Regions from separate parts of the Paenibacillus kyungheensis genome, predicted to be linked through region 2. Evidence: riboswitches for the same ligand, from Rfam matches in the RefSeq annotation. Region 2 holds a riboswitch; each other region holds the start of a gene.
The links. Region 2 has a riboswitch for thiamine pyrophosphate ahead of PQ456_RS12835 (thiamine phosphate synthase). Riboswitches for the same ligand answer to the same signal wherever they lie in the genome.
Positions count from the first base shown of each region.

Region 1: another riboswitch for thiamine pyrophosphate. It lies ahead of tenA (thiaminase II); the one in region 2 lies ahead of PQ456_RS12835 (thiamine phosphate synthase).
Region 3: another riboswitch for thiamine pyrophosphate. It lies ahead of thiM (hydroxyethylthiazole kinase); the one in region 2 lies ahead of PQ456_RS12835 (thiamine phosphate synthase).
Region 4: another riboswitch for thiamine pyrophosphate. It lies ahead of PQ456_RS01915 (ABC transporter substrate-binding protein); the one in region 2 lies ahead of PQ456_RS12835 (thiamine phosphate synthase).

Region 1 covers NZ_CP117416.1:5,097,966-5,105,628, forward strand. Annotated here, with positions in the region: gene rlmN (dual-specificity RNA methyltransferase RlmN) at 1-744, opposite strand, end outside; gene PQ456_RS22135 (ArsR/SmtB family transcription factor) at 788-1,105, opposite strand; gene PQ456_RS22140 (nuclear transport factor 2 family protein) at 1,276-1,653, shown strand; gene PQ456_RS22145 (energy-coupling factor transporter transmembrane component T family protein) at 1,924-2,664, opposite strand; gene PQ456_RS22150 (ABC transporter ATP-binding protein) at 2,661-4,259, opposite strand; gene PQ456_RS22155 (ECF transporter S component) at 4,237-4,833, opposite strand; gene tenA (thiaminase II) at 4,851-5,537, opposite strand; TPP riboswitch at 5,683-5,786, opposite strand; gene PQ456_RS22165 (TIGR01777 family oxidoreductase) at 5,958-6,854, shown strand; gene rluF (23S rRNA pseudouridine(2604) synthase RluF) at 6,976-7,663, shown strand, end outside.
Region 2 covers NZ_CP117416.1:3,015,065-3,022,727, forward strand. Annotated here, with positions in the region: gene PQ456_RS12815 (MoeB/ThiF family adenylyltransferase) at 1-85, opposite strand, end outside; gene PQ456_RS12820 (thiazole synthase) at 88-855, opposite strand; gene thiS (sulfur carrier protein ThiS) at 857-1,060, opposite strand; gene PQ456_RS12830 (NAD(P)/FAD-dependent oxidoreductase) at 1,051-2,328, opposite strand; gene PQ456_RS12835 (thiamine phosphate synthase) at 2,337-2,966, opposite strand; TPP riboswitch at 3,203-3,312, opposite strand; gene PQ456_RS12840 (ABC-F family ATP-binding cassette domain-containing protein) at 3,494-5,050, opposite strand; gene PQ456_RS12845 (tetratricopeptide repeat protein) at 5,601-6,143, shown strand; gene PQ456_RS12850 (hypothetical protein) at 6,286-7,278, opposite strand; gene PQ456_RS12855 (hypothetical protein) at 7,265-7,663, opposite strand, start outside.
Region 3 covers NZ_CP117416.1:823,739-831,401, forward strand. Annotated here, with positions in the region: gene PQ456_RS03685 (MBL fold metallo-hydrolase) at 1-322, opposite strand, end outside; gene PQ456_RS03690 (TetR/AcrR family transcriptional regulator) at 542-1,120, opposite strand; gene PQ456_RS03695 (DUF1129 family protein) at 1,293-1,961, opposite strand; gene PQ456_RS03700 (alpha/beta hydrolase) at 2,110-2,940, shown strand; TPP riboswitch at 3,111-3,213, shown strand; gene thiM (hydroxyethylthiazole kinase) at 3,307-4,116, shown strand; partial or broken gene thiD (bifunctional hydroxymethylpyrimidine kinase/phosphomethylpyrimidine kinase) at 4,156-4,977, shown strand; gene thiE (thiamine phosphate synthase) at 4,961-5,632, shown strand; gene PQ456_RS03720 (DoxX family protein) at 5,872-6,399, opposite strand; gene PQ456_RS03725 (DUF3048 domain-containing protein) at 6,837-7,663, shown strand, end outside.
Region 4 covers NZ_CP117416.1:430,464-438,126, forward strand. Annotated here, with positions in the region: gene PQ456_RS01890 (response regulator) at 1-1,262, shown strand, start outside; gene PQ456_RS01895 (TatD family hydrolase) at 1,313-2,131, opposite strand; gene PQ456_RS01900 (ABC transporter ATP-binding protein) at 2,128-2,949, opposite strand; gene PQ456_RS01905 (ABC transporter permease) at 2,936-3,733, opposite strand; gene PQ456_RS01910 (MTH1187 family thiamine-binding protein) at 3,742-4,032, opposite strand; gene PQ456_RS01915 (ABC transporter substrate-binding protein) at 4,057-5,094, opposite strand; TPP riboswitch at 5,212-5,323, opposite strand; gene PQ456_RS01920 (pyridoxamine 5'-phosphate oxidase family protein) at 5,564-5,980, shown strand; gene PQ456_RS01925 (aspartyl-phosphate phosphatase Spo0E family protein) at 6,275-6,451, shown strand; gene PQ456_RS01930 (bifunctional 2',3'-cyclic-nucleotide 2'-phosphodiesterase/3'-nucleotidase) at 6,784-7,663, shown strand, end outside.

The sequences.
Region 1 (7,663 bases), 2.1 Mb from region 2:
CTCTACAGCAGACATCAATTGCTCTAACGGATAAGCACGATTAATTTTCATAATGCGTGTACGCAGTTCATTATTCGGTGCATGTAAAGAAAGAGCTAGATTCACCTGTAGATCACTATCGGCAAATTCTCTGATTTTGTCAGGCAGACCACTTGTGGAGACAGTGATACGTTTAGGCGCAATTACCAGACCTTTGCGATCTTTCACAATATTTAAGAAATCGACCATATTTTCAAAATTATCAAATGGTTCGCCGATTCCCATGACTACGATATGCGTAACCAATTGGTCTTGCGCGGCTGCATCCAGATGAAATTGCACTTTCATAATCTGTTCCACAATCTCACCTGCGGTGAGATCACGACTTTTCTTAATTAGACCACTTGCACAAAAGCTACAGCCGATATTACAGCCTACTTGAGTGGTTACACATACCGATTGACCATACTTCTGACGCATCAATACCGTTTCGATCAAGTTGCCATCTTCCAAACGGAACAGAAATTTCACTGTACCATCAGCAGATTCTTGCTTCACATGTTCGGTTAATGTCTGAATTGCAAAATGCTCGGCAAGCAAAGCGATACAAGCCGGATTCACTTCAGTCATTTCATTAAATTCAGTTACACGTTGACGATACAAATAATCCCAGACCTGACCGGCGCGGAATTTCTTGTGTCCACGTTCACCAAGCCATGACGATAATTGATCTAATGTTAATCCATAAATGGATGGTTTATTCATGGTATACCTTCTTTCAAAGCTATTAAATTTGAGGAAAAACAGATTAGAGTAGATCTTTTTCTTCTGTTTGAAGAATAGATGCTAACAATCCAGGAAATTGAGTGTCTAGTTCACTTTGGCAAATACGATAAAAATGTTGCCTGCCATCAATGCGTAATTGGATTAATCCCGTTTCGCGTAATATTTTAACATGATGAGACAAGGTGGATTTGGAAATATGACTCATTTGAAAACCTGCACAACTTTTTTCTCCATGATGTGCAAGACACAATAGTATTTTCAATCGCACAGGATCACTTAGTGCGCTGAATACATCGACAAGCTTGATCGGTGTCGGTCTGGTAGCTTCTAATATTTTCATACTTTTCAACTTATCATTTATTGGAGCAACTATCAATTGAAAAGTACGATTTTGGTCGAACTATTTATTATGTTAGATGTATGATACACTTTAACAGTTCGAATTTCATCAAACTATTAAATACAATGAGAGCAAGATTGTGTTTTTTTATCAAAAAGGAGCCTTATTAAATGACAACAGCTATCCAAACATTAAATGACTATTTCCGCTTATTCGATGCTTCACGTACTGATCCACAAGCGATGGAACAATTGTTGGATTTATTTATTCCAGATGTAGAGATTGTACTGAACGGAGCTACACGTAACGGGTTCAAAACTTTTATGGATACATTCTATCAATACAATATTGATATCAAACATATGCATGAGCCGTGGGAACTGCAAACCAACGGAACCTACGAATCCCGCTGGGCAGTATGTGGCATGTCGAGTGAAGGAACAGTCTATGCCAAAACAGGAATTGATATTGCTCGTGTGAATGAAGAAGGTAAGATTGTATTTTTGGAAAATGTACAGGAGAATCAAGACGCTTTTAGCAAGTATTGATACTAACTATGTAGATTAGGTTCTATGTTTATTGCGATAGGATCTGACTGCTACAATCGTAATCCATGTCAGTACCGCTACGACAGCAATCACGATTCCCATCGTAATCAACAAATTACTCCATACGATATGCATATCATTCACCTCATTTATATCTGGATTTTATTGGTAATGATAATAAGTGTACATAAGCGATCATCATCATGCAAATGAACAGCATATAGACAAGCAAAGGAGCATCTTCGTTCACAAGATGCTCCTTCTTTTGATCTACTTTTTCAATATAAATGTTATTCCTAGAACGACTATTAACAACAACCCCATATACCAACCATCTCTGCCTGCTAATTGTGGAGTTAGATAATAGGTACGCTGACGTGTGCCTGTGAATCCGCGTGCTTCCATCGCTATCGCTATTCGTTCAGACTTACGAATACCTTGCGTGAATAGTGGTAGTGCATAACGGATAAAAGATTTCCAGCTATTCTTCTGCTTATACCCTCTAATCTTATGCGCCGATTTCATTTGAGTCAGTTCTGTCTGGAACAAAGGAATAAAGCGAAATCCAGCTAACAGTCCATAAGCCCACTTTGGCGATAATCTACATTGATGAACCAGACTCATAATCATAGCAGTAAGATCGGTGGTCGATGTGAACAACAGTCCATACGTAACAAATCCAAGCATCCGCAGGGCGATCATTAGACCATTATTCAGACTTTCTTCAGTAATATGGAACCATCCCCATTGCCAGATGGTATGTTCACCTTTACCAAATGCCGCCATCATCCAGAAAATCATTACAAAAAAGATCGTGTACGGCAGCAATCGTTTGAGCAAATAAGCAATCCGCCAACCACCCAAAGTCATTCCAATCACTAGTGCTACTAACCAGATCGCTAAAGTGATACGAGGATCAGTGACTGCCATCAATACGCACATCACTAACAAATGAGTTACCAACTTGATCGTCGGATTCAAGGTGGATAACCACGAATGATTGCTTTTCATACAATACTCCGCTCCTTCTGTGGCTGTAGCAACCGGTAATGAAGCGGAGGGATAATCGCATGATCCCCGATCTGTTCTGGATTAGCAAAGAGATGATAAGGTGCTCCATTGTAGACCACTTTGCCCTGATCAAACAAAATCACGGTATCGGCGTATTCATCGACTAGATCCATATCATGCGTGACCATCACAATCGTTGTTCCTTGCGCTTGCCGTTGTTGCAGTCGCTTGATTAATTCAGCCGATGTTTTAGCATCTTGACCGAATGTAGGTTCATCTAATAGAAGTAACGACTGATCGAATAACAGCATAGTGGCTACACTCAAGCGCCTTTTTTGCCCCAGACTAAGTGTAAATGGATGTTGATCTTGATAAGCTTCTAAACCGAATTCTTGCAACAATTGTATCGTTTTGGAGGTTACTTCCTCTTCTGACCAATTCCGTTGTCGTCCGCCAAAAGCGATCTCGTCAAACACCGTATCGGTTACAAATTGCAGTTCAGGATTTTGAAAAACAAATCCCGCTTGCTCATACAGATCACGATCACTCCATTTTTTTAATAATTTATGTTGAAAAGAAAGCTGACCACTACGAATACGTTCTAACCGAATTAAGCTTTTGAGAAATGTGCTTTTCCCACTTCCATTAGCACCGACAATCGCTACCCATTTCCCTGACTGAATCGAAATGTTCATATCGCTCATAACAGATTTTTGACGATACCCGATCTCCAGTTGTTCGGTAACTATGATATCAGGTGTATGATTGTCGGTTGTATCTGCATGTAGTGTAGCTGTACGGCGTTGTTGTAGTGTCTGTTGCAACTGCTTCGCTAATGGATGAGACGGATGATCTTGTACATCTTCCCATGTATACGGGAATAATTGAGGTTGCCATATGCCGGCTTCTTCCATCTCTGCACGATACCGCTCGATCATCTCTGCTGGCTTGCCTTGAGCCATAATACGCCCTTGCGCATTCATCAAAATGACTGTATCCATCCACTCAATACACCCATCTAATGTATGTTCTACAAATACCATCGTCTGTCCGTACTGATCAGCTAGGTCATGTAGCAATTGAAAAATTTCTTTGCGACTGATCGGATCAAGTTGTGCTGTCGGTTCATCGAAAAAAAGAACTTCCGGTTCAAGCGCTAACAGACACGCTAGCGCTAGCCGTTGCTTCATACCTCCAGATAGGGTCTCAATAGCAGTATGACGATCTATATTCAGACCGACTTGCTTCATCACTGTATCTATCATAGTGTCCATCTGAGCACGCGGAATAGAGCGATTTTCCAAGCTAAAAGCAATCTCTTCATCCACATGAAGCATACAGAACTGCGAATCCGGGTCTTGAAACATCACGCCACATTGAGGGGCTAACTGAATCTCGCCTTCCACTTCAGCTTCTACATGTTCAGGAATAATACCGGACAATGCAGATAATAGCGTCGACTTGCCACTACCACTTGGCCCGAGAATCAATACTTTTTCTCCACGTGAAATCGATAAATGAATATGCGTTAATACATTTTCTTCTCGATGATAAAAACGTACTGACAGGTCTTTACACCCTAGAAGCGATTCCATTCGCATTTCCCTTCTTCCGCCGTACTTTCATAATTTCGTATTGATCCAGTACCCCTGTTTTGCACAAAGCTTCTACAATAATTTTGGCTAACCATCCACCTAAAATCATTCCACTGATCACTTGAATAACCAGAGTCGTAATCAATACTTGTGTGGTGTAATAGCCGAATCCATTAGCGATAACGTTATACAATACTCCACCTACTGCCGCCAGCGCTCCTGATAACATTAACGTCATCAAGTTATAACGTTTGTAGCCAAATAGAGCAAACGCAATCTCTGCTCCAATCCCTTGAAACACGCCGATCAATAATGCAGACAATCCAAAATGGCTACCTGTTAACAGCTCTACAGCCGCAGCCGCTACTTCAGCGATCAATGCCGCCCCTGGCTTACGAATAATATAAGCTACAATCGGGCTTGCAATAATCCAGATGCCGAACATAAATCCTGCACCCACAGGCCCTACTAATGCAGAGATCGGTATCCACAATGTCGACCATCCCAGATAAATAACGCCACAAGCCACCGCCAAAATAACAGTCAGCACCACTTCTTTCATTTTCCATGTCATAGAGATCGATGAGGAGCTCATACGCGTGCAACCTCCATCGGCACAGGCCAATCTTCCAGAGTGTACGCCATATCCCAGAACATATATTCAAACTGACAACTTAGAAGAAAATGCTCTTTCATACGCGCTCGATGTGCAGGTGTCGTCTGCTCTGCCCATTTATCTAACCGAGCACAAAATTGATGCGTAATCGTATCGGTACGATTGCCATAGAAGTTAATCCAATCATAAAAAGGATGGGAGGCATCAGGCTTCACTTCATCCAATAATTTCACACCAATCTCCCAATACGTCCACGGGCAAGGCAACAATACCGCCAAAATATCGCCTAAATCCCCTTCATGAGCCACAGTTAACATATGACGAATATAATGATGAGAAGAAGGAGAAAGCGCATATCCTTGCAAATCTTCATACTTGACGCCAGCCACCTCGCAAAAGTTATTATGAGGATGAATTTCACTATGAAGCACAAATGAAATCTGCTCGTTAAACATCGCCATATCTTCACGTGTTGGGCATTTCGCAATCGCCGTTCCATAAATACGCATAAAAGAATTCAAATACTCAAAATCTTGCTTTACATAATGGATCAATTGCTCACTACGCAGATCACCTTTGGCAATCCCTTGTACAAATGGATGGTTAAAAATCGCTTCAAAAATAGGGTCTGCGGCCTGTCTAATTTCCTGTGAAAAACTCATAACTGTATCCTCCTTAGATTGAAGCATCGATAACGACGCTTGGTTAATAAAGAAGGACCACTACTGGAATATATGGAAAAATACATGCAAAAAAGCCGCCCCGTGATGGAGCGGCAGAATAGGTGTACGTATATGTACAGGTACCCTTGCACAGTCTCCACTTTCCTACGCTAGTATGAACTAGATCAGGTTCCAAGGGTCCGGGATCTTCCCGTCTCAGCCTACACAAAGGCTCCCCTAGTGGTCATTCGATTCATTTGCATCTTACTGTACACACGATTGAACAGACTGTCAACTGCTACAACCTCAGTAATCTTTCCTTTTTTAACAGTTATAGGGTTATAAAATGGTGTAAAATATAATTATTAGTAAGGATTGGCGCGTAGATTTAACTATCCAAACAGAATTGAGTTGATCTCGATGACACGTAAAGTGGTATTGGCAGGTGGCACAGGATTTATCGGACAGTATTTGGAAAAAAGATTTGCAGCATTGGGTATTGAAGTGCAGATCATTTCCAGACAATCTCCACATATCGCATGGGATGATCATCAAGGAATTGTTCAAGCTCTCGATGGAGCAGAAATGGTGATTAATCTAGCAGGTAAATCGGTCAATTGTCGTTATAACGAACAAAATAAACGTGAAATTATGAACTCTCGAATCGAAACCACCCAGATTCTTAGAAACGCTATCCTGGCTTGTGAACATCCACCTGCGCTTTGGATCAATTCCAGCACAGCTACTATTTATCGCCATGCAGAAGATCGCCCTATGACCGAGACGAAAGGCGAAATCGGTAGCGGATTTTCGGTAGACGTTGCCAAAGCGTGGGAAGAAGCTTTTTTCTCTTTTAGCCTTCCGCATACCCGACAAGCCGCATTACGGATTGCTATCGTATTAGGACCTGGTGGTGGTGTCATGACCCCTTTCAAAAATCTAGTTCGCTTCGGGCTGGGTGGTCATCAAGGGTCAGGGAAGCAGATGTTTAGCTGGATTCATGTTGAAGATTTATTTCAGATTATTTTATTTATTCAAGAGTGGGAATCGCTTGAAGGAGTATTTAATTGCACGTCTCCCAATCCGGTGACCAATCGTGAACTGATGGCAACGATGCGCAAAGTGATGCATCGTAAAGGCGGTCTACCTGCGTCTACATGGATGCTTAATCTAGGAGCTAGAGTGATTCGGACGGAACCCGAATTGGTGCTTAAAAGCCGTTGGGTGATCCCTAATCGTCTCATCAAAGAAGGATTTATGTTCAAATACGGACGGTTGGAACAAGCACTGCACCATATTTTGCATACAAAATCATAACATCATACCGTACAGACGAACATGACTTTTAAAATAAAGCAAAAAAGGGTATCGTAGAGATAGACTTGAGTAACGGCTTGAATAGCTTACTCAAAAATTAGAGTTAAAGGTGTGCTTATACGTGCGAATTAATAAATATATTAGTGAATCTGGAATTACATCCCGCCGGGGTGCTGATAAATGGATCAATGAAGGTATTGTCACAATTAATGGTGTGGTTGCCGAGCTAGGCAGTCAGGTCGAAGAAGGCGACGATGTGCGGGTCAAAGGCAAACCGATCAAAGTCGAACAAGAAAATGTCTATATTGTGCTCAACAAACCGGTAGGCATTACCAGTACAACCGAGCGTCATATTCGAGGCAATATCGTAGATTTTGTCAATCATCCCCTACGTATTTTCCATGTCGGACGATTGGATAAAGATTCGGATGGCTTGATTATGCTGACCAATGATGGCGATATCGTTAACGAAATTTTGCGTGCTGAAAATAAGCATGAAAAAGAATATATCGTCACTGTAGATCAACCGATTACGCCTTCTTTTCTCAAACAAATGGCTTCCGGTGTAGAGATTCTAGATACAGTGACTTTACCTTGTCAGGTCGTTCAACAATCCAAATATGTATTCAAAATCATTTTGACGCAAGGATTGAATCGCCAGATTCGTCGCATGTGCTCTGCACTTGGCTATGAAGTTCGTGCGCTACGTCGTACACGCATTATGAATATTCGTCTGGGTAATTTACCGACAGGCAAATGGCGCGACCTGACGACTGATGAACTCAATCGCCTATTCCGCGATCTGGAAT
Region 2 (7,663 bases):
CTTTTTGACCTAAAGGAGTAAATCGCACTTGTCTGGAGTACCGATTATGTTGTTCTGGTTGTTGATGGTTATTGGTATTATTCACCTTCAAGTCGTGATCATCCCTTCTGCTGGACTGCTCGCCACAGCATACTCACGTACAGGAATCATGCCTGCTTCCCTTCCTAATCGTCCTGCTTCTACACCTAGCTTCATAGCTGTTGCCATTTTGACAGGATCCGTTGCGCCAGAGACAGCACTATTAAGAAGTACCGCATCGGCTCCAAGTTCCATCGCATACGCAGCATCTTTCGGTGAGCGTATACCGGCATCGACAATCACAGGTACAGTCGCTTGATCAATAATCCATTGCAACGCCGAAGGATTAAGTATTCCTTTACCGGAACCGATCGGAGAAGCTCCAGGCATAATTGCATGTACACCAAGTTGCTGTAAGCGTTTGGCTAACATATAATCATCAGAGATATACGGCAGAACAATAAATCCTTCTGCTAGCAAGACTTCACAAGCTTTGACGGTCTCCAAAGGATCAGGTAAAAGCAACGTATCATCTCCGATAACTTCTACTTTTATCATATCACATAATCCAGAAGCTTTTGCCAGACGTGCTATCCGAATAGCTTCTTCCGCTGTTTTGGCTCCTGCGGTATTAGGCAATAGTTTATATTTTTTGAGATCTAACATTTCTAGAAAATTCGGTTCATTCACTTGCTCTAGATTCAATCGTCTTACTGCAAATGTTAGCACTTCTGTGCCTGATGCTTCTACCGCCTGATTCTGAATCTGCAAATCTGTAAACTTCCCTGTGCCTAGTAACAGTCTCGATGTAAATGTATGTGTACCTATCGTTAACAAATCAGCCACCTCCTACAAAATGTACAATCTCTAATATATCTTTTTCTGCCAGTGTAATATGCGGATGTTCTTCTTTTTGCAAAATTTGTTGATTATGTTCTACAATCACTGTTTTGTGACCTAATGATAAAGATTCTAGCAATTTGGATACCGTGTTGTATTCAGGTTCTACATATTTTCGATGACCATTGATAATTAATTCCATGTAGACACTCCTTTGGCTGTAGATCGAGATTTCGATGATAAAGATTTCGATTTTTGCAAAGCTCGTTCTGGTGAAAAGCAATCAGGAATATGCGCTGTATCATTATTTATTAATGCCTCTGCCATCCATTTGGCTGTGCCAGCAGCTAACAACATCCCATTTCGATAATGCCCTGAAGCTGTCCATAATCCAGCAAGCGGTTGAATCCTTCCTAAATAAGGTAATTCATCCGGTGTTCCAGGACGTATCCCTGACCAACAACGTTCAAACGTAGCTGATCCTATCGCAGGCAGAAATTGTTCTGCTCCCGACAATAACTGAGCAATCGCAGAAAGATCTACTGTTGTATCTGTACGTTCTGGTTTACTGGTAGCTCCAATCCAGATGCGATGATTACTTTTGGGAATGATATAAATGCCTTCTCCATAAATTGTATGTCCAAGATATTGAGAAGAAGTACTGACTTCGATGAGTTCTCCTTTGACCGGTACCAAAGGTAAACTATACTGCTCTGTTGCTAGCAATTGTTGTGTACTCAAGCCTGTTGTTAATACTACTTGTTCAGCGTAGATTTCTCCTTGATTAGTGATTACACCTGTAATATGATTTTTACCTTGCGAATGCAGTAAACGGTATACTTCTGTCTCAGGATAAAAATCGACATGATGCTGAATCGCTGCTTGAACAAGCGCTTGATTAAACAAAGCTGGAATTAATTGCGGTTCATCTGGATTGTAGATCATTCCAGAAGGAGCATAAATATGTGGCTCAACTTGTGCTAGATATGATGGGCTCCACCACTCTTTGCGATCTACTTTTGAATCGTTATGTGTAGAAGCAGAAGTATGACCTTTATTTGGTAAAGGAAATAAATTTTCATCAAATGTCTTGTCATATCTTTGATCTGCTTGAAGTGGTTCTTTATGTCTTAACTGTAATTCTAGCTTGGTCAGTGGTAGCAAAAATCCTTCTGTTCGCAGTTCAATATCAATTCCTGTTTTCTCCAATAGATCAGTCGCAAGCTTGCTATATAGCGATTGACTGTATAATGCCAACTGGTACAATTCTGGATGAGCAAAATGTTCAGAATGAGCGGCTAACATCCCTCCTGCTGCACCTGATGCGCCAGAAGCTGGTTGATTTTTTTCAAGCAAAGCTACTTTGACTCCTTGCTGTGCCAGTTCATAAGCAATAGCAGCACCGATCACTCCAGCACCTACAACGATTACGTCATAATGATTAGCTTTGAGATTAGATAGATGAACCATAAGCCGATTCACTTCTTTCCTAATGATTGTAGATGCGTAAAAGTCATATATTGAATACTTTGGCCATACAACTGACAGGCATGCTGAGGATGTTCCGCTTCAAAAATACCAGACATTACAGCTACTCCTCTAGCACCTGCTCGATGAATGTCTTGGCAGTGTGATGGCTGAATACCACCTATTGCAATAACAGGTATAGATACCGCATGACAAAGCTTTTCCAATTGATCCAATCCTCGTGGAATCAGATCAGGTTTAGAGTTAGTCGAATAAATATGACCATAAAAAAGATAATCTATCCCTTCACTTTGAGCTTGTAATGCTTGCTCTATACTGTGAACAGATCGCCCGACTTTCCATAGTGAAGGAGGATCATCTGCATTTACATAAGACATATGTTCACTTAAATGCACACCCCCTATTTTTAGATCCGCTGCTAATTGAGTTCGACTATTGATCCTTATTTTGGATAGTGGTACTCCTGTATGCATGAGCTGCTGGACAGCATTAATAATCTGAGAATCAGACCACTTTTTTTCGCGAATATGAATAGCGGTCGTCCACGGATGTATCTGTGAAGCTACCTTTACAAACTGGTAGATCGATTGTTGACCTGTACTGATTGCATGAAGTTCCATATCGGTATATGCCCTCCTTTCCTCAAAAGTGTATAAGCAAACGCAAAAAAGCCACTTCTTATTATTCAAGAAGTGGCTAGTATAGACCTAGAAAATAATGAGCCTTGTTTGAGAGCAAACAAGATTATTTTAAAATAACGGAAACCGTATTTTAGATCATAATAAGCTCTCCTGTACAAAATAATTGCTATTCTATACAGTAAAAGACTCTATCGTTCATATGATCTAACATTTCCGAAACTCTGCTACCACTTCCCTACGCTGGTATGATCCAGATCAGGTACAAAGGGTCCGAAAGCAATATCTGCTTTCATCTCAGCCTCAAGCGGCCCCCCTAGTGCATTCAAGCTATTCAATTTGTTATTCATCTTAGCAAAGACTATTCAATAAAGCAAATGATTCTCAGACTCTTTATAAAGTATTAAAAAAGATAAAGAACTACATACTTTACAAAGTCATCTTGTACAATTCAATCTAAAATAAATGAGTACAACTAGCGATTACGACTTAAAAAGATGGAAAATCTTTTATTTCGCTTTAGCTTCAGACCACTGCTCAACATCCCAAATTTTAGTAACCCAATCTTCATAAAATTCAGGTTCATGAGACACGAGCAATACTGTGCCTTTATATGCTTTTAAAGCGCGTTTTAATTCATTTTTAGCATGAACATCCAAGTGATTGGTCGGTTCATCGAATAATACCCAGTTGCTTTCACGCAGTAATAGTTTGCACAAACGAACTTTCGCTTGCTCTCCACCACTTAGCATACGCATAGGGCGCGTGATATGCTCATTTTTCAGACCACAACGTGCCAGATGACCACGTACTTCATTTTGACTTAAATGTGAAAATTCATTCCATACTTCATCTATCGGTGTCAATTGGTCTGGACGTACTTCCTGCTCAAAATAAGCAGAATGTAAATAATCACCCAGATATGTTTTACCACTAACCGGTTGAAGTTTACCTAAAATAGTTTTGAGCAATGTTGATTTACCTACACCGTTACAACCAACAATCGCAATTTTTTCACCACGTTCAATATTCATCGTCATTTTAGGCAATAGAGCATGTGTATATCCAATCTCAAAGTCTTTACCTTCAAAGACTGTTTTACTACTTGCACGAGCTTCTTTGAAATTAAATGTTGGCTTAGCAAATTCTTCTGGTTTGTCGATACGTTCGATACGATTTAATTGCTTTTCACGACTTTTTGCACGACCTGAAGTAGATGCACGCGCTTTATTTTTTTGAATAAATTCTTCTTGTTTTTTGATAAAATCTTGCTGTTTTTCAAAGGCTTCGATATGTTGATGCTTTTGAATATCAGCCATCTCTAGAAACTTATTATAATCAGCTGTATAACGATTTAATTTGGCAAATTCCAAATGATAAATCACATTCACGACTTGATTCATAAAATCTGTATCATGTGAGATCAATACGAAAGCATGTGGATATTCTTGTAGATAACGAGTTAACCATTGAATATGCTCTACATCGAGATAGTTGGTAGGCTCATCCAGCAACAAAACATTAGGCTTTTCGAGTAATAGCTTGGCAAGTAGTACTTTGGTACGCTGACCACCGCTCAAAGCTGTTACGTCTTTATCAAGTCCAATAACATTGAGTCCAAGACCGTAAGCCATATCTTCAACTTTAGTATCTAACAGATAAAAGTCTCCTATTTCCAGTTGCTCTTGAATATCGCCCATTCGTTCTAACAATACTTCCAATTGTTCCGGGGATGCTTCAGCCATCTGATTAGTGACTTCATTTAACTCTTGCTCTAATTCTAGCAACGGAAGAAAAGCATCTTTCAGTACATCACGTACTGTTTTTCCTTCTGTTAACTTAGTATGCTGATCTAAATAACCATAACGTACACGCGGAGCCCATTCGACTTTACCGCTATCTTTTAACAGTTTACCTGTCATAATATTCATCAATGTGGATTTGCCAGCACCATTTGCACCGACTAAGCCTACATGCTCTCCAGCAAGCAGACGAAAAGATACATCCCGAAATAATGTTCGGTCTCCAAAATTATGTGTTACATTTTCTACTGATAACAAACTCATACTAAATAATGCTCCTGTCTATGTTAAATATCTCTTTTTTAAATATACATCATCACAAAATTGCTACAGAATGTATTGTAACATAAGCAGAAGCTGTCTAGAACTGAAAATTTTCATTTTTTTACATTCATTTTCTGATATGTAGAATAAATGTATGCTTTTACGAACAGTTTGAAAGAATTGAAGTAATCTTATTATCGTTGAAGATTTTTGTCATTCTATGAAAAGATCAAAGCTTTTTTACTTACTTCTAAAAATTAAATTTAACTGTCGGTTGTTACTTTAAGAAGTAGATTGCATTAGTTTTAAGACATAGCTTGTTGATAATATTATAAACGACTGAATACTTTGAATTTGATTTTGACTTTAGTTAATAAAAAGCCTAGTATGAAAAAGAACCTTAAGGTTTATTCCTGATTTCTAAGGAGGAATTAAAAGTCATGAACATGTTTTTACAAAGTCACTTTCAAAATTAATTAACTCTCTCAAAGTATTGTTTTTATAATGTTACTTTGCTATTTGCAATACTACATTTGAGGGAGTTTTAAAAATGAATGATAAAAGAATAAATACTACAGCTGAAACAACATTGAATTTGCTCTTAGAAAAAGCCCACGAATTGCGTGAAGAAGGGCGTGCTAAGCAAGACCAAGAAATTCTGAAAAAAGCACGTTCTCTTCTTTTAGAAATGGTCGCTACCTATCCAGATCACGCTGAGGTAAATTATCAGACTGGAATGGTTCACGATAATTCCGGATATCCGAATGAAGCTATCCCTTATTATGTAAAGGCAATTGACCAAGGTCTTACAGGAGCAAATCTGCAAAGATGTTTGCTTGGTCTTGGCAGTACCTACCGTTCTTTAGGTTACTATCAAGAAGCGGTTGAAACTTTACATCGAGGTGTAACAGAGTTTCCTGAACACCGTGGCCTTCAAATCTTTTATTCAATGGCTCTGTATAATGCAAAAGATTACAAACAGGCTATGGAGATTGTTTTGGCTAATCTAATGGAAACGACTTCTGATGAACATCTTCAATACTTTAAAAGAGGAATTTCTTACTACGCTCAACACCTTGATGAAACTTGGTAAATTTTTATCGTTTTAAAATTAAGCTTGATGCACAACCTGCCAAACGATGATCGGTAGTTCAAAACCAAAAACCAGTAACCTTTTATAAGGTTATTGGTTTTTTTGTATGACTTTTGATTTAAAAAAGCTATTTTATACAACATTAATGAATTAAAGGATTACGACAATCGCGTAGAAAGTATCCTGATTTCGCAGCTTCTTTAGCATCGGTAAATAAATCTTGAGCTGGTGCAGGTAACTTACAACCATTAGGATAAGCATATTTGATACCTGAATCAGGATCAGTCGTTCCTAACCATGAAGTCTTTTTCACCAATCGTCCTCCGCCAAGCGCATAATTGTTATAATAACCGCTTCCTGTCGGAATCCCCTGCAAAAAAGAAATAATACTGATATCGTTAATACTATTGTTCCATTCCTCTTGCGATATCGTTGGTAATGTAAATGTATAAGAAATCCCATAACGAGAAGCATATTCATTGTGTTTATTGATATAGTAAGCCAAATCTTTTTGAATTGAACTCACTATCGCTGTACGTCTCACTTGCTCAAATGTATTGATCTGATCTAAAAGTGCTATATTCGTCTGATCCGCTAACTGCTCTGCTTCTCCATCTAACACTTTTCCTGTACTGGCTTCGACAACATGCACATAATGATCTAGCGTAAATTGGATACTATTGCCTTGTGCATCAGAATACGCATATGGCTTTTTCGGGTGCCATATATGTCTAGCATTAGGCAATCCATCACTTCCTGTATAATCTTCAGTCGCATAGATGTAATAACCATCATAATCAATCACTACGATTGCAGGGATATAGTGCAGTAGATTTTGCTGTGCAGATTCATCCCCACGAATACCAAAATTCAAATACAATGTATTCAAAAATGTATGTAATGCTAACTCTTTATCTGCTCGAAAAAACTTTTCTGAAGAGTATCCTGCTTCATATTGCTGCTGCTCATTCGTACTCATCACCTGACCTGCATCTTGAGCAGCTGTACGAAGTGCTGTAGTATACGAAATTTGTAGACTCGATGCTTGCGCCTGTTCGTCAGTATGTAAGCCACTCAGCCAAAATAGCGGAAAGAAAATAATAACAAACAAAATAGCAAAATCAGTAATCTTCATTCAGCACCATGCCTCCATAACGTGCAAGTACAGCAGAACGATTCTGATTTCCTTCGATCCCTAACATTCCGCGCAATATCGCTGCCATTGTTCGATTCGTACTTTCTACTTTCACTGTAAAATAATCTCCATTTTGTAAACGATATTGTCTGCTTTGATCGTCTTTGGGTGTGCTGTTATCTGGATACAATACAGGCATGATAGCATTCTCATAGTATCCCTCATATACAGTTGTAAATTTATTTTGAAAAGTATTTACGTTCGCTGGATCTGTATATTCAGGATGATATGTTTTGTGTAAATGTTCGATTTGAATAGTATACTCATTACCTGTTGCATTAATTTCACGTGTGAAATCATTATACATGGTAGGTGTTACGTATCC
Region 3 (7,663 bases), 2.2 Mb from region 2:
TCTGAGGTTCATCTGCATCCAAGCTCATATCACCAATCATTAAGCGTGCATCTCGCTGTGATACATAGACAGGTACATCAGGATAAAGCTGATGTAATGTATCTAATGAACCGACATGGTCATCATGGATATGAGTTAGAACGATAGCGCCTAACGGTTTGCCGATCTGAGAAATCGCGTGCTGAATACCTTTATAACTATTTGGCAATGCTGCATCAATTAAAGTCACACTGGACTCTTCTTCGACGATATAACAATTTACGGGAAATATGCGTGGTAAAAAAATAAGTTGATGTAAGTTGTTCTTGCTAATTATTTTCATATCAATCACCTCTTGGTTACACTATAAACTAATTGTATTAGTTTAATCAATAACTATATTCATTTTTCTGAAAAAATTATAAGTCTTTTGTAAAAGAAAGAGGTTTTCTTCACTCATCTAACGTTGATTCTGTTACCAAAAAGCATAAAAAATACACCACTCTACAGCCAGAAGTAACATATTTAAACGTTACGATCTCTGTACAAGTGGTGTATTTGCTTATTTATGATTGGACTCTACCGTATGCAGACCTTGCAGAAAAGTATTAATAATCAATTCAAAACTTTGATTTATATCGACATTCAAGCCAAATCCACCGATACGTTCTAGTGAACTAAAGCCATGCAAAACACTGCGTAGTCCACGTATCGCATGAATCAAGGCTTCTTCATTCAAATCAAATCCGTTTAATACTTGCATAAATAGTTCCAGCATTTGATGTTTGCTATCATTGATCTCTGCATCATCTATATCTGATGTATAGAACGTAGCTTCATATAATCCTGGATGAGCACGAGCAAATTCAAGATAAGCGCGCGACATTTCACGTATCGCTTTATCTTCGGATCGTCCTACCGCAGCCCGCATCAATGCGTCTTTGAGTTGATCCAATCCTGTTAATGCCATTTCACGACGTAATCCCGGTAATCCGTTCACATGATTATACAAAGAAGGCGAACGAACCCCTAGCTTCTGAGCTAATATCGTAAGTGTCACTTCATTCCATCCACGTTCATCTGCTAGTTCTGTAGCTGCTTGCAAAATAGAATGAAGACTAAGCCCGGTGCGAGGTGGCAAAGCATAAACCTCCTTTAACTATACCTGTTCGTAGAATATGAATAAGATTCGTATATAAGCTAACGATATTCATCAATCTTATTTATTGTAAGCGATAGGTATACCTTTGGCAAAAGAAAATGCAATCTATCTATTTTGCTTTATCCAATAATGGATAGACTTGCTGATCTTTTTATTTGCGCATAAAAATAAATTTCTGTCCGACTACACCGATCACAAATAACAACAAGCTTACCCATGGAGCAATCGTAATCACAGGCATCACTTCACGTAAAAAGATTCCCACACCAAAAATCAGTACCAAAATCACCAGATACGTTAAGATAGCGCGTGCATTGATTTGCATACCTGGCTTTGTCGCATCACTTTGTTCGACAGGCTGATCGGTAAATCTTGTGAGCATCTCAACCAGAGCAATCGAACCTACAGCTACAATAATCAGAGTCGCTACATTGATCTGCCCGACAATGCCTGAATCGCTAATACTGATTTTGAATAATCCCATTAATGCTTGAATAAGAAATACCCATGTTAACGCTACCCACGGAATCATCAAGTAATACATCGGCTTGCTCAATTGTTTCTTTTCCGGTAAATTACGAATTAATATATTGCCGTACTCTATCGATTCTTTACCGAATAACTGTTTGGCAGTTTTACCTTTTTTCTGCGCTTCTAGCAAATGATGACCCATTTCTAAAAGCAATTCTTCGCCTGCTTCACGATCAATTCGTGCATCCCGTACATGTACAATAACATCATCATAATAATCCAAATTTTCTGGTTTTAATTGATCCCGTACGACGTTAATATTTTTAACCATTTGGCGTATTGAGCTCATTATTCATTCCTCCATTCTCGTTGTTCGAAGCTACTATTTTGCCATACTTTCCTTGCGTTGACAATGATCTAGCGTTAATGATAATATGGTTTCAAGATTAAAGCATATTAAACTGATCGGAATTGTTTATTTAAGAGGAGGAATCATCATGGAACGCAATATCGTCATTCGACATCACGACTTGGATCTGACAGCTAGTATTCATTATCCTGAACAGGAACCACAATCAGCAGGACGAGGCAAAAGCCGTACACCGCTAATTGTGATCTGCCATGGTTTTGTTGGCAGCCGTATTGGAGTGGATCGCCTATTTGTTAGTACAGCCCGTGAATTGGCGGCTGACGGTTATATGGTGGTTCGCTTTGATTATGCAGGTTGCGGTGAAAGTGGCGGCGACTATGGCAAAGAAGGACTCGAATCAATGGTCGCTCAGACTCGTACTGTACTGGATTATGCAATGAATTGCAGTGACATTGATCCCACCCGCGTCACATTGATCGGTCATAGTCTGGGTGGTGCTGTAGCTATTCTTACTTCTGTACGCGATCATCGTGTCAAAAGCCTGGTTCTATGGTCAGCAGTAGGACATCCATTTAACGATATTATCAAATTAACCGGTCGGGACAAATACGATCAAGCAGTGATCGAAGGACAAGCCGATCATTTAGGCTACTCGTTTACACCTGTATACTTTGATTCGTTAGGCAATTTCCAACCGTTTCAAGAAGCCAAGCAATTTGGTGGCGATGTGCTGGTGATTCATGGTACAGGGGATGATGTGATTCCAGTAGATTATGCCTTTTTGTATCAAAAAGTATTCTGGACACGTTCAGAAGGACGTTGTGATAAAGAAATCATTTTTCAAGCAGATCACACGTATTCCAATGGAACTCACCGCCGGGAGCTGCTAGACAAAACCCGCCAATGGCTCACCGAACGCAAAGTCGCTCAGACCGATTGGCAACACTGGATGATTTAAGCGCTTGGCAATATAAGCGCGACTTCTTCTAATATAATCCAACATGATTTTTGCATAGCAAAATATCTTCTGCTAAGCGCTTGGCAGTTACAAACGCGATTTCTTCTAGTGTAATCCTTTACCAGATCATTCACCAGTGGTATGGTAAGAAAGAACAATCGAATAGTTACTGATTTCACTAGGGGAGCCTGTTGGCTGAGACGAAAATTCAATTTCGGACCCTTGGAACCTGATCTGGATTATACTAGCGGAGGGAAGTGGAGGCTGAATTTTCACTCATGTTGTGATATACCTGAATGAATGTTTGACCCATTTGTCTCTTCTGGAGATGGATGGGTCTTTATTACGTTATAGGAGGCAATATCAATGACTTTTCTAGCCAAAGTACGGGCGCAACATCCACTGATTCACAATATTACCAATATGGTCGTGACTAATTTTACAGCGAACGGATTGCTGGCGCTGGGGGCTTCTCCTTTTATGGCATATGCGCATGAAGAAGTAGCCGATGTGGCAGCTATAGCGAATGCAGTTGTGCTTAATATCGGTACGCTTGATCCATACACCGTCGAATCGATTCAACGTGCAGGACGTGCAGCGAATGAATCAGGTGTGCCTGTTGTATTTGATCCGGTAGGAGCAGGAGCTACCCCGTATCGTACACAGTCTGCTTTGCAAATTATTGAACACGTTCAAGTAGATGTGTTACGTGGCAATATAGCTGAAGTGGCTAATGTGATCGGCGAATCGTGGCAGATCAAAGGTGTCGATGCAGGAGCAGGCGAAGGCAATATGATCCAGATCGCAGAGCAGGCCGCTCAAAAATTAAAGTGCATTGTAGCCATCACCGGTGAAAAAGACGTCGTAACCGATGGACAGAACACCTATACCATTGCTAACAGTCATCAGATATTAACACAAGTGACAGGCGGTGGTTGTCTACTAAGTGCCGTAGTCGGTGCATTTATCGCAGTCGCTGATCCTGCACAAGCTCAAGAACGTCTGGAAGCCGTAACAGAAGCTTTAGCATTTTACGGTATAGCCGCAGAGATTGCCTATGAACAGACAGCAGGGCAAGGCACAGGCAGTTTTCAGATGCAATTTATCAATCAATTGTCTCTAGTCACACCGGAGATCGTAACTGCACGAGCCCAGATCACTTCATCCAAAGCTTAATATTGAACATACATTCATATGATAAAGGAGCGAGACAAGATGAACGTGTATCAAGCATTGACGATTGCAGGTTCAGATAGTGGAGGAGGCGCAGGCATTCAGGCCGATCTCAAAACATTTCAAGAACTCGGTGTCTATGGCATGTCTGTTATTACTGCTATCACAGCGCAGAATACGACAGGGGTATAAGGTGTCTATCCGGTTCAGATTGAAGGTGTTGTACAGCAATTGGATTCGATCGGGACGGATCTACAACCCCACGCTGTCAAAACAGGGATGTTATTTAGTGCAGATATTATTCGTTATGTCGCGGCAAAAGTAAAACAGTATCAATGGCAACATCTAGTGATTGATCCGGTGATGGTTGCTAAAGGAGGCTCGGTGCTGTTACAACAAGAAGCGTTGCAAGCGCTGATCTCTGATCTGATTCCGCTGGCAGAGATTATCACGCCTAATTTGCCAGAAGCCGAGTTATTAACAGGTCTATCGATTACCAATCTACAGCAACGCGAACAAGCCGCCAAGCAGTTTGTAGAGATGGGGGCAACGTATGTAGTGATCAAAGGTGGACATGATACATCGACGTCTACTGTAATCGATCTGTTATACGATGGAAATCAATTTGATTATTTGGAAAGTCAGCGGATTGATACGCCTCATACTCATGGCACAGGATGTACTTTTTCAGCGGCATTAACAGCAGAACTTGCCAAAGGCAAAACTATTTATGAAGCTGTACATACCGCGAAGCAATTTATTCAAGCAGCGATTGAAGATGGATTGGGTATCGGTTCCGGTCATGGGCCTACCAATCATTTTGCTTATCAGCAAAGGAGCCGAGTCTATGATCACCAAGCCTGATACTCAGCATATACGCCAGTATTTACGCCTTTATCTAGTGATGGGAAGCGTCAATTGTAATCAACCACCAGAAGAAGTATTAAAGTCTGCTATTGCAGGAGGGATCACTCTTTTTCAATTTCGGGAAAAAGGGGTTGGAGCTTTAACAGGGCAAGCGTATTATAAGCTTGCAGAACGTCTGCAACAGATATGCCACACTCATCAGATTCCGTTTATTGTGAATGATGATGTAGAGTTAGCGATCGCTCTGAATGCGGATGGAATTCATGTAGGACAAGAAGATGCACCCGCCGATCAGATTCGGGCACGTCTAGGGGATGATAAAATTATTGGTGTATCTGCTCATAGCGTAGCTGAAGCTAGACAAGCTATTGAAGATGGCGCTGATTATTTAGGCATAGGACCGATCTACCCTACAATCTCTAAGGCTGATGCGCAAGCCGTACAAGGAACAAGCACTATTACAGCACTGAAGAACCATCATATTGAGATTCCTTTAGTCGGTATTGGAGGAATTCATGCAGGTAATGCCGAGCCGATCTTTACCGCGGGCGCAGATGGAATAGCAGTGATCTCTGCGATCGCAGGACAGACGGATATAGAACAAGCGACGCAGCAGTTAAATACGCTTACCCGTCGATTGATTGCGAACTAATCACCACGACATGATCTAATGCTGGATAAATGTCTATTAACCCCATCAAAAAAAGCCATTCGGTATACCGTAGCTTACAGTACGGTGTGTCGAATGACTTTGAATGGTAAACACTATTTTCTGTTTGTATAGTGTAACGTAACAGTAGGTTCTTTCCGCTATCCTTGTGATGATCTGTATGTTACTGCGAATAACATCGATCATTCTGTAGAAGCCAAGTAATGCGTTTATTTGTATTGTTAAGCTATTTTATGCTGATTAGGCAAGGTATCTTGTTGTTTGTTACGACGGTTGAAGAAGCGAGTACGTAGGTAAGGAACAATCCAGCGATCCAGACCAATTTTACCAGCGTTTGCGCCAGCAACTACGATAAAGATTTCAGCAAGTAACAAGTAAGGGTTAGTGCTTACAGTACCCGAGAATAAGAAGGCAAAGTTCATTACCATTCCCATTAATGCTGCTAGTGTAGTACAAGCTCCTAAGATCAATCCAAGTCCGACAAGGAATTCACCGATTGGAACAAGAACATTGAATAATCCGACATTTGGTAAAGCAAAGTGTTGTAAGAATGCTCCCCAGCCTGCTTGTACACTTGGATGTTCTCCGCCTGTATTAGCGATAGCACCTGTCAAAAATCCACTAGCATCAAATCCGCCACTGCTTAATTTTTCCCATCCACCTGTGATCCATTTGAATCCGATGTATACCCGTAAGATAGTTAATAACCACATTGCCACACTATTTTCTCTTAGCCATCTGTTCATGATTGCCACTCCCCTGAATAATGTATTATTTTTTTAAGTCTGTGTTAACTTGTTGAGTTGGTGATGATCATCTCTTCCATGTCTTTATTTTAAATCACAACTAAATTTTTAAATGTGATAAAAATCACAATCTTATATAAATTTTTAATATTTTATTATTGGACTGTTAAAATATGGTATATATAGTTAGGAGAACACTTTTGAGCTTTTGAATGTGTGAATTACGCTATATGTATTCTATATAGAAGAAGCTTATGTTTTAATACATAGTAAGCTGTGTTTAACATCTTCTGAATCATACATACGTTAAGAAAGAAACTATTGAATTCATTTGGAGTTCATATGTGTGTTCTATAGTAGGAGTGTATCCTGCTAATGCACATCAGAATGAGCTACTGATCTATCTAATGATGTTCAACACCGAGGAGGATACTATTGTAATGAATCAATCCCGATTATGGAAAGTCACCAAATGGTCAGTACCGCTTGTGCTAACGATGAGCTTGATCGCTTGCGGATCTGAAGAAGTGGCTACCCCTGCACCACAGCAACAACCGGAACCAGCCAAAGTGACAGAACCGATAACACCGGAAAAACCAGCAGAAGTCGTCTATACAGCGCCACTTACAGGATTGCCTGTTGATCAGCCTTCTCTATCTAGACCGATTGCAGTGATGATTAATAATGCTCCTGCTGCCCGTCCGCAATCTGGATTAGCTCAAGCCGATATGGTCTATGAAGTGCTAGCAGAGGGAGGGATCACCCGTCTAATCGCTGTATATCAGAGTTATCATGGGGATGTAACGATCGGCCCTGTGCGAAGTATTCGCCCGTATTTGATCGGAATCGGGGAAAGTATCGGTGCATTACTGGTTCATGCCGGTGGTAGCCCTGAAGCGTACAGTATCTTGCAACAAGGACACAAAGAACATCTTGATGAGATTACTAATGCAAGTGCTCCATTCTGGCGAGACTCCAGTCGCAAAGCTCCTCATAATTTGTATACCAATGAAGAGAAGTTACGTGAAGGTGCACTCAAAAAAAATTACAAACAAGAAGTAACTATTCCAACATATCCTTTTTTGGAATCTACAACAGAAGTGACAGATACTACAAATACAGAATCACTCGATAACTATACCGATTCTGCCGATAATAATGATAAGCCTGCTGACAGTGCTACTCCTAACCAGAGTGCTACCGATCCTACAGATAATACAAATTCTACAACCAGCACAACACCTGCTACTACAGGAGTCAAAGCAAC
Region 4 (7,663 bases), 2.6 Mb from region 2:
TGTATTCAGAAGAATTGAGCCGTAGCTCGCAGTACAAGTCGGAGTTTTTAGCCAATATGTCTCATGAATTACGTACACCGCTCAATAGTATTTTAATTCTGTCTCAATTGATTAGTGAAAAAGACAAAACTCATGAAGAAGATGATACGCCTCATTTTGGCGAAGTGATTCATCATTCCGGTCAAGATTTGCTTAATTTGATAGATGATATTTTGGATTTGTCTAAAGTGGAAGCAGGTATGGTTGAAGTACAGCGCGATTCGGTATCCGTCTATGATCTACCTGAAGTGATGGGATATAGCTTTGACAAGATTGCCGAGCAAAAAGGGATTGCATTTTCTTCAAATATTGATGAAAATGTACCAGATGTATTCTATACTGATGAGAAAAGATTGCAACAAATTATGAAAAATCTACTCTCTAACGCGTTTAAGTTTACCAGTAAAGGTTCAGTCATGATTAATATTGCATTAGCAGATGAATCGATGGTTGCTAAAGGATACAATGTTCCAGAGCAGATGGATTACATGCTAGCGATCTCGGTTACAGATACAGGAATAGGAATCAAAGAAGATAAGCAAAATCTGATCTTTGAAGCTTTTCAGCAAGAAGATGGCACAACCGAACGTCAATATGGTGGAACAGGTCTAGGATTATCGATCTGTCGTGAGTTCTCCAAATTATTAGGAGGATATGTTACTGTTCAAAGTGAATTAGGTAAAGGCAGTACCTTTACGTTGTATCTCCCTTCACTTGCTATCAATGAAGAAGGACAGCCTGTTACCAAGCCATTACCTTTAACATGGATGGATCAAGAAGAACAACAAGATTCATTAGCACGATTGCAAGGTAAGTCTGTGCTTGTCGTGGATGATGATTTACGTAATATTTTTGCGTTAGAAGGTGTGCTCAAAGGTAAAGGTATGCATGTACGTAGTGCACAGAATGGGGAAGAAGCGATTGCTTTATTAAATGCTGAATCCGCAGATATTGTGTTGATGGATATGATGATGCCGATTATGGATGGGTATGAAGCGATGCGCTGGATTCGGATGGAAGAAAAGTGGAAAAACCTACCGATTATTGCACTCACCGCTAAAGCAATGAAAGATGATCGTGAATTATGTATAGAAGCAGGAGCATCTGATTATATCAGTAAACCGATGAATGTGGAGCAGTTGTTATCTGTTATTCTGGTATGGCTTTCCGATTGGGAACATCCCCAAACGCTATACAATCAAAATCAAAAGCAACAACAATAAACATCTATCATCGTAAAATAGCACAACATACATCAGGCACAGCGTTCGTATTAGAGACGCTGTGCCTGATTTGGTGTGTAAAATGATAATGTATTTAGATAGATCAAGTGGCGAGCTTCTTGCTCTGATATCTGCTGAATCTTAGCCCATTCAGAACAGACAGTAGCAGTCATAGACGGATGAGTCATTTGTCCGGCAAAAGAACCTTCAAATGGCCACGGGCCGTCCGTCTCAGCCATCACCAGATGAGTAGGATATAGTGTAGCCAATTGCTGAATTTCCGGTTCATACTGAATATCTGGCGTAAACGAAATATAATAACCTTTGGCTATCATGCGATTAATCGTAGCAGGATATCCTTTGAACCAGTGAAAATGAGCTTGAGTGATACCATAGTGTTCTAAAAGATCACAGACGATCTCTGCATCTTCATAGACAGCATGTAAAATAACAGGCTTGTCATAAGCGGCAGCAAGTTGTAGTAAAGCAGACAATACATCGATATACCCTTGTTCATCTAATTGGTCACCACGTTCTACTGCTTCTTGTCGCAAGTAATACGGTAATCCAATCTCACCAATCGCTACTATATTATCAATACGTTGCTTTATCCATACCAATAACGTCTCAAGCTCCTGCGAGCCGGGTAAAGGCTGTTCTGGATGATACCCGTAAGCGGGACGAACGATAGACGGGTATTGTTGAGCCAGCTTCTCATTACGCTGACAGGAAGGTAGATTCATGGAGACTGTAATTAGCGACTGGATATGGTGTTCTGGAAGGGAGTGAATGATTCGCTCAATCTGTTGATCTTGATATTGATCCAGATGGATATGGCTATCGATAAGCGTAGCATAGACAGGCTTCATGATTGATCACCTTCATGGGTATCACGCATTGCATTCATCAATTGTCTGCGTAGAGCAATAAATTGCGGATCATCGGTAATCTCTTCTCGTCTTGGACGAGGAAAAGGAACCACAATATTATGCAGTACTTTAGCAGGACGACGAGATAGTACATAGATTCGATCTGAAAGTAGTAATGCTTCTTCAATATGATGAGTGACAAAAATAACCGAGCGTCTATTTTCTTCCCAAATGTTCAACAACCATGATTGCATCTCACTGCGTGTAAAAGCATCTAACGCACTAAAAGGCTCATCCAGACATAGAAGATCACGAGGTCCTAGCAAAGCTCTTAAAAACGCAACCCGTTGTTGCATCCCGCCAGATAATGTATGAGGATAAGATGATGCAAAACCACCCAGTCCAACTTTATCCAGCCATTGTCTGGCTAATTCTAATGATTCTTTGCGTGGTAATCCTGCTACTTCGCGCGCCAAAATAACATTATCTTCAATCGTACGCCACGGCATCAAAGCAGGTTGTTGTGGCATATAACCGCTCAATCCTTTACGACCGGTTATATTTTGTCCGTCCAAAAGGACTTGTCCTTGATCGGGAAGCACCACACCACCGATCATTTGCAAAAGCGTACTTTTACCGGAACCAGAAGGGCCGATAATGGATACAAATTCACCTTGCTCTACATGCAGGGAAATGTCTTGTAGCACATGTAACGATTGCTTGCCCTGTGTAAAAGATTTGCTAATCCCTTGTAATGCTAAAAGTGGAGTAGAGTTGTTCACCGATAAAGTTGTATGTTGAGGTTTATTTAGCGACATCTTTAGAACCTCCTTTGACAGCACGATGTTGTGCAGGGTGATGCCAGCGAACACACCATTTTTCAATCATATTGATTAGCATAAATAACATAAGACTGATCACTACAACTACCAGTATCGCTAAAAACATATGGTCGGTGCGAAAAGCTGATTTTTGCAACATCATATAATAGCCAATCCCTTCACTACTGCTAATCCATTCAGCGATAATAGCGCCCATCACACTATACGTTGCAGCAATTTTAACTCCAGAAAAGATCGAAGGTAAGCTAAAAGGTAATTCTAATTTCCAAAAGATTTGATTTTTAGAAGCTCCGATCATTTGCATATAATTAAGCATTGTACGATCGGTAGTAGCCAGTCCGCTCAGCGCCGCAATGGTCACCGGGAAAAAGCACACCAGAATAATAACAATTAATTTGGACAATATCCCAAATCCGAACCAGATAACGAGTAGTGGCCCCAGAGCAATCGTAGGGATATTTTGACTCAAGATCAATAATGGATACAATGCAGAACGTAGAAAAGGAATATAATGAAGCACGCCTGCGACCAGTAATCCAAAAGCAACGCCTATACTAAAACCGGATAGTGTCAATTTTAACGTCGCCCATGTGTGCAAACCCAGTCGGTCTTTCTCACTCCATGCTTCATGTCCAATCAATGCAGGGCTAGGAAGAATCCATGTCTCAATATGGAATAGACTGGTTGCCAGTTGCCAGATAATCAGTAATAAAACAACCGCCCCGAGGGGCGGCCATAGCCTGTTCCACCATGTATTCATCGTAGACATTAGCGGTACTTCTCGGTTAATCCATCCATACTGATTCCGGTTGGACTATGAGCAATTTTGATCTGAGAAATAATACTCGGGCTTCCTTTTTCCACTAACGCTTCGTGCATTTGACGAACCACTTCTAACAATTCGCTAAGTTCGCCTTCCATCGTGGTCTCAAGTGGATGCACTTCATATTTCACACCGGAGGCTTGAATCACTTCTATTGCCCGGTCGACATAATCGTAAGAGTTCTCACCAGCTTGAGTTTTGGGAATAACCTGAATACTTAAAAGGGTGTGTGCCATATTAGTCATCTCCTTATGTTCTATTTATGATTTGGTGGCTTCAGGTAAATAATCGTTTGTATACGCTTTGGTTGCATCTAACGGTTTGTCTAACAACTTCTGCTTGAACATCCAATCGGCATAACCTTCCCAGACCGATTGTTTTTGCTCGCCCCAGCGTTTGGCATCATCTTGATAACGTGGAGATAACCATTTTTGGCTAGCTTTGACCAGTGCAGGATCAAGATCAGGTACTGCTTTGAGCAATATATCTGCCGATTCATCGGGATGAGCGATTGCATATTCATATCCTTTACTGGTTGCCGCCATAAATGATTTCACAAGTGCAGGATCGGTAGCGATCTGCTTCTCATTGGTTACGATAACAGGTGTATAATAATCTAATTTATCGGAATAATCTTTTACATATAACATATCTAATGGTTGTCCGCGAAGTTCTGCTTCAATTCCTGTCCATCCATAGAATATCCATGCAAAGTCGATTCCTTTTTGTACAGCTGTAAAATAATCGGCATTACCGATATTAACACTTTTGACTTTGCTAACATCGCCACCGTCGGTATCCATAATTGATTTCATAACGGCTTCTTCAACAGGCGATCCCCATGCACCATAGGATTTGCCTTCCATATCTTTAGGGCTTTTGATTCCGCGATCTGTAGGAGCGGCAAAGCCAGATGTATTATGCTGGATAACTGCCGCGAGTGACACTAAAGGCACTCCTTGTACACGCGCTTGAGTCACACTTTCCTGATAACTGATTCCAAAAGGCACTTCACCAGAAGCGACCATCGTATCTGCTCCACCTTGACCGGGAGCAATAATTTCGACGTTTAATCCTGCTTCTTTATAATAGCCCTGTGCTTGGGCAACATATAAGCCAGTATGATTCGTATTTGGTGTCCAGTCGAGTACGACTTTCACATCTTTAAGGGCAGATGTTGATCCTGCTTGATTGGCTGTATTGCTTGTACTTGTTGCTGAACCACATGCAGTTGTGATCCACAATAAACCTACCATTAACCATGGTAAGCTTTGACGCCACCTTTTTTGAGTTCTCATTACCATCATCCTTCTTTCTTCTAGCTCAAATAGTCAATCCTGTAGTACTGGATAAAAGGCATAAAAAAAACGCCCCCATCGGGACGACATAGGTGCAATTATAAGCTAGAGTACAGCATATAACGACTTGTTACTTTCCTACGCTGGCATTATCCAGATCAGGTATAAGGGTCTGTATTTATCACAATACACTCTCAGCCAGTTGCAACTAGCTCCCCTGTACATATGCGGTTTTTTTACATTGTAATTATAGACCAGAGGGTATCAACTGTCCAGTAAAGAGAATGCGGTGTCATCAGCAAAAGACAGTGTATTTCGGTTCAGTCTCGCTGTCTAAGGGTATTTACATATACGGAAGTTTGTAACTAACAAAAGTTCCATTCAATATTCTTCTATACGTATCGAATAGATATACATAGACATAGATATTGAATACACCCATACGTTTATATACAGGAGGAGATTGATCATGAGTAAAACAGCTGAAGAACAAGCGATATTAACTGCATTAGAAGGTAATCCATTTTGTGCACTAGGTACAGTAGAAAATGACAAACCTAAAGTACGCTACATGGCGCTATATAACGAAGGCTTGAATATTCATCTCGCGACAAACCGCAAAACACATAAAGTCGAAGAGTTAGAAAAAAATCCGAACTGTTATGTATTGTTGGGTTATGAAAAAGGCGGCACTAATCAAGTCGTTGAAATCGAAGGTGTAAGTGCTGTATCTACAGACGACGAATTGAAAAAACGTGTTTGGAAAGAAGAATTTAAAGAATGGTTCTCCGGTCCAGAAGATCCTGATTATGTGATCCTAGATATCAAACCACAAACGATTGAATATACAGATCAAGATGGTAACAAAAAAACGTGGACTGCGTAATCTGATACAACTTTAATGGTTTAAGATAGCAGTTATCACATAAATGACTCGGAATTTGAAATTTGCGAAACAAGAGAAATGAATGCAAAATTCAAATTCCGAGTTTTTTCGTCTTTATTTTTCCATAAAAAGGATAAAATAGGTACTTGAGGAACTTGATAAGGTATACTCAAATAAGGTATAAAAAGGTATATAGAAATATTTTATAGACTAACCTGTAAAATGACGATGATGGAATAAAATGAAAGTCTCATTGATAGCAAGATATAAGGAAATATACTGGAGGTGGTTTCCTTGAACTTAAAACAAATAGAACAACAGATTGAGCAGGAACGCCGCATATTGAACCAGATGGCAGAAGAACATGGGATGCGCGATTATCGTGTGTTAGACCAATCAGAACAATTAGATCGAATTTTAGATATGTATTTTCAATATAAAGATCGAAATACTAATTTTTTAACTCCTTAATCTCAATGAGTTATTATTTATGAAAAGAAACATGACACAATCATGTAAATTATAGAATTTTTCGCAAAATAAATCTTATTTTCATAAAAAATAGAACTAATAACCCTTCAAATATATCAGCTGATAGTATACAATTCTATCATGCGTTTCTTTTGGTAGCCTTTTTACTATTTATCTGCCTACTCTAAATCATAATTTCCAATATGATTTTTTTAAAATCAGCATGTTAAGTACATTGTCACTGCTTGTTCATGCTGTTATACATATAGGGCGTAGAGATAAATAGGAAAAGGTCAAGCAAATGCGAATATATTTGGGAGGGGTTTTTTATTTTGAACTTGGGAAACAAAACATTTAAAAAAGCAATTACTGTCATCGCAGCTCTGCAATTGTTTGCAGTGTCGGCAGTTCCTGCTTTTGCAGCCGAAGCCACTTCTTCTGAATCTACCGTAAAATTACGTTTGTTGGAGACAACAGATATTCATGTGAACGTAATGAACTATGATTATTATTCAGATGCAGCGACAGATCAATATGGATATGCCAAAACAGCGACATTGATCAAAAATGCGCGTGCAGAAGCCAAAAACAGTGTATTGATCGATAATGGTGATCTATTACAAGGTAATCCGCTAGGTGACTATGTAGCCAAAGTTGATCCTTTAAAAGCAGGCGAAGTTCACCCTGTCTACAAAGCGATGAACCAATTGGGTTATGATGCAGGAAATATCGGTAACCATGAATTTAACTATGGTCTGGATTTCTTGGGTAACGCTCTCAAAGGCGCTAACTTCCCTTATGTGAATGCTAATATTTATACAGATGATGGCACAGGTTCAGGTGAGAAAAACTACTTTACTCCTTATTTGATTTTGGATAAAGAAGTCACTGATGAAAGTGGAGCTAAACATACGATTAAAGTAGGTGTTATCGGCTTCGTACCACCACAAGTAATGCAATGGGATAGCGCAAACTTGTCGGGGAAAGTGGTTGCTAAAGATATCGTTGAAACAGCGAACAAATTTATTCCACAAATGAAAGCAGAAGGCGCAGATATTATTATTGCAGTGCCACATTCTGGCTTTGAAGATATTCCTCAGACTGAATTGATGGAAAACTCTGTATTGTACTTGAGCAAAGTGCCAGGTATCGATGCGATTATGTTCGGACATGCACACAAAGTATTCCCTAGTGCTGATTTCGCTGGTAAAA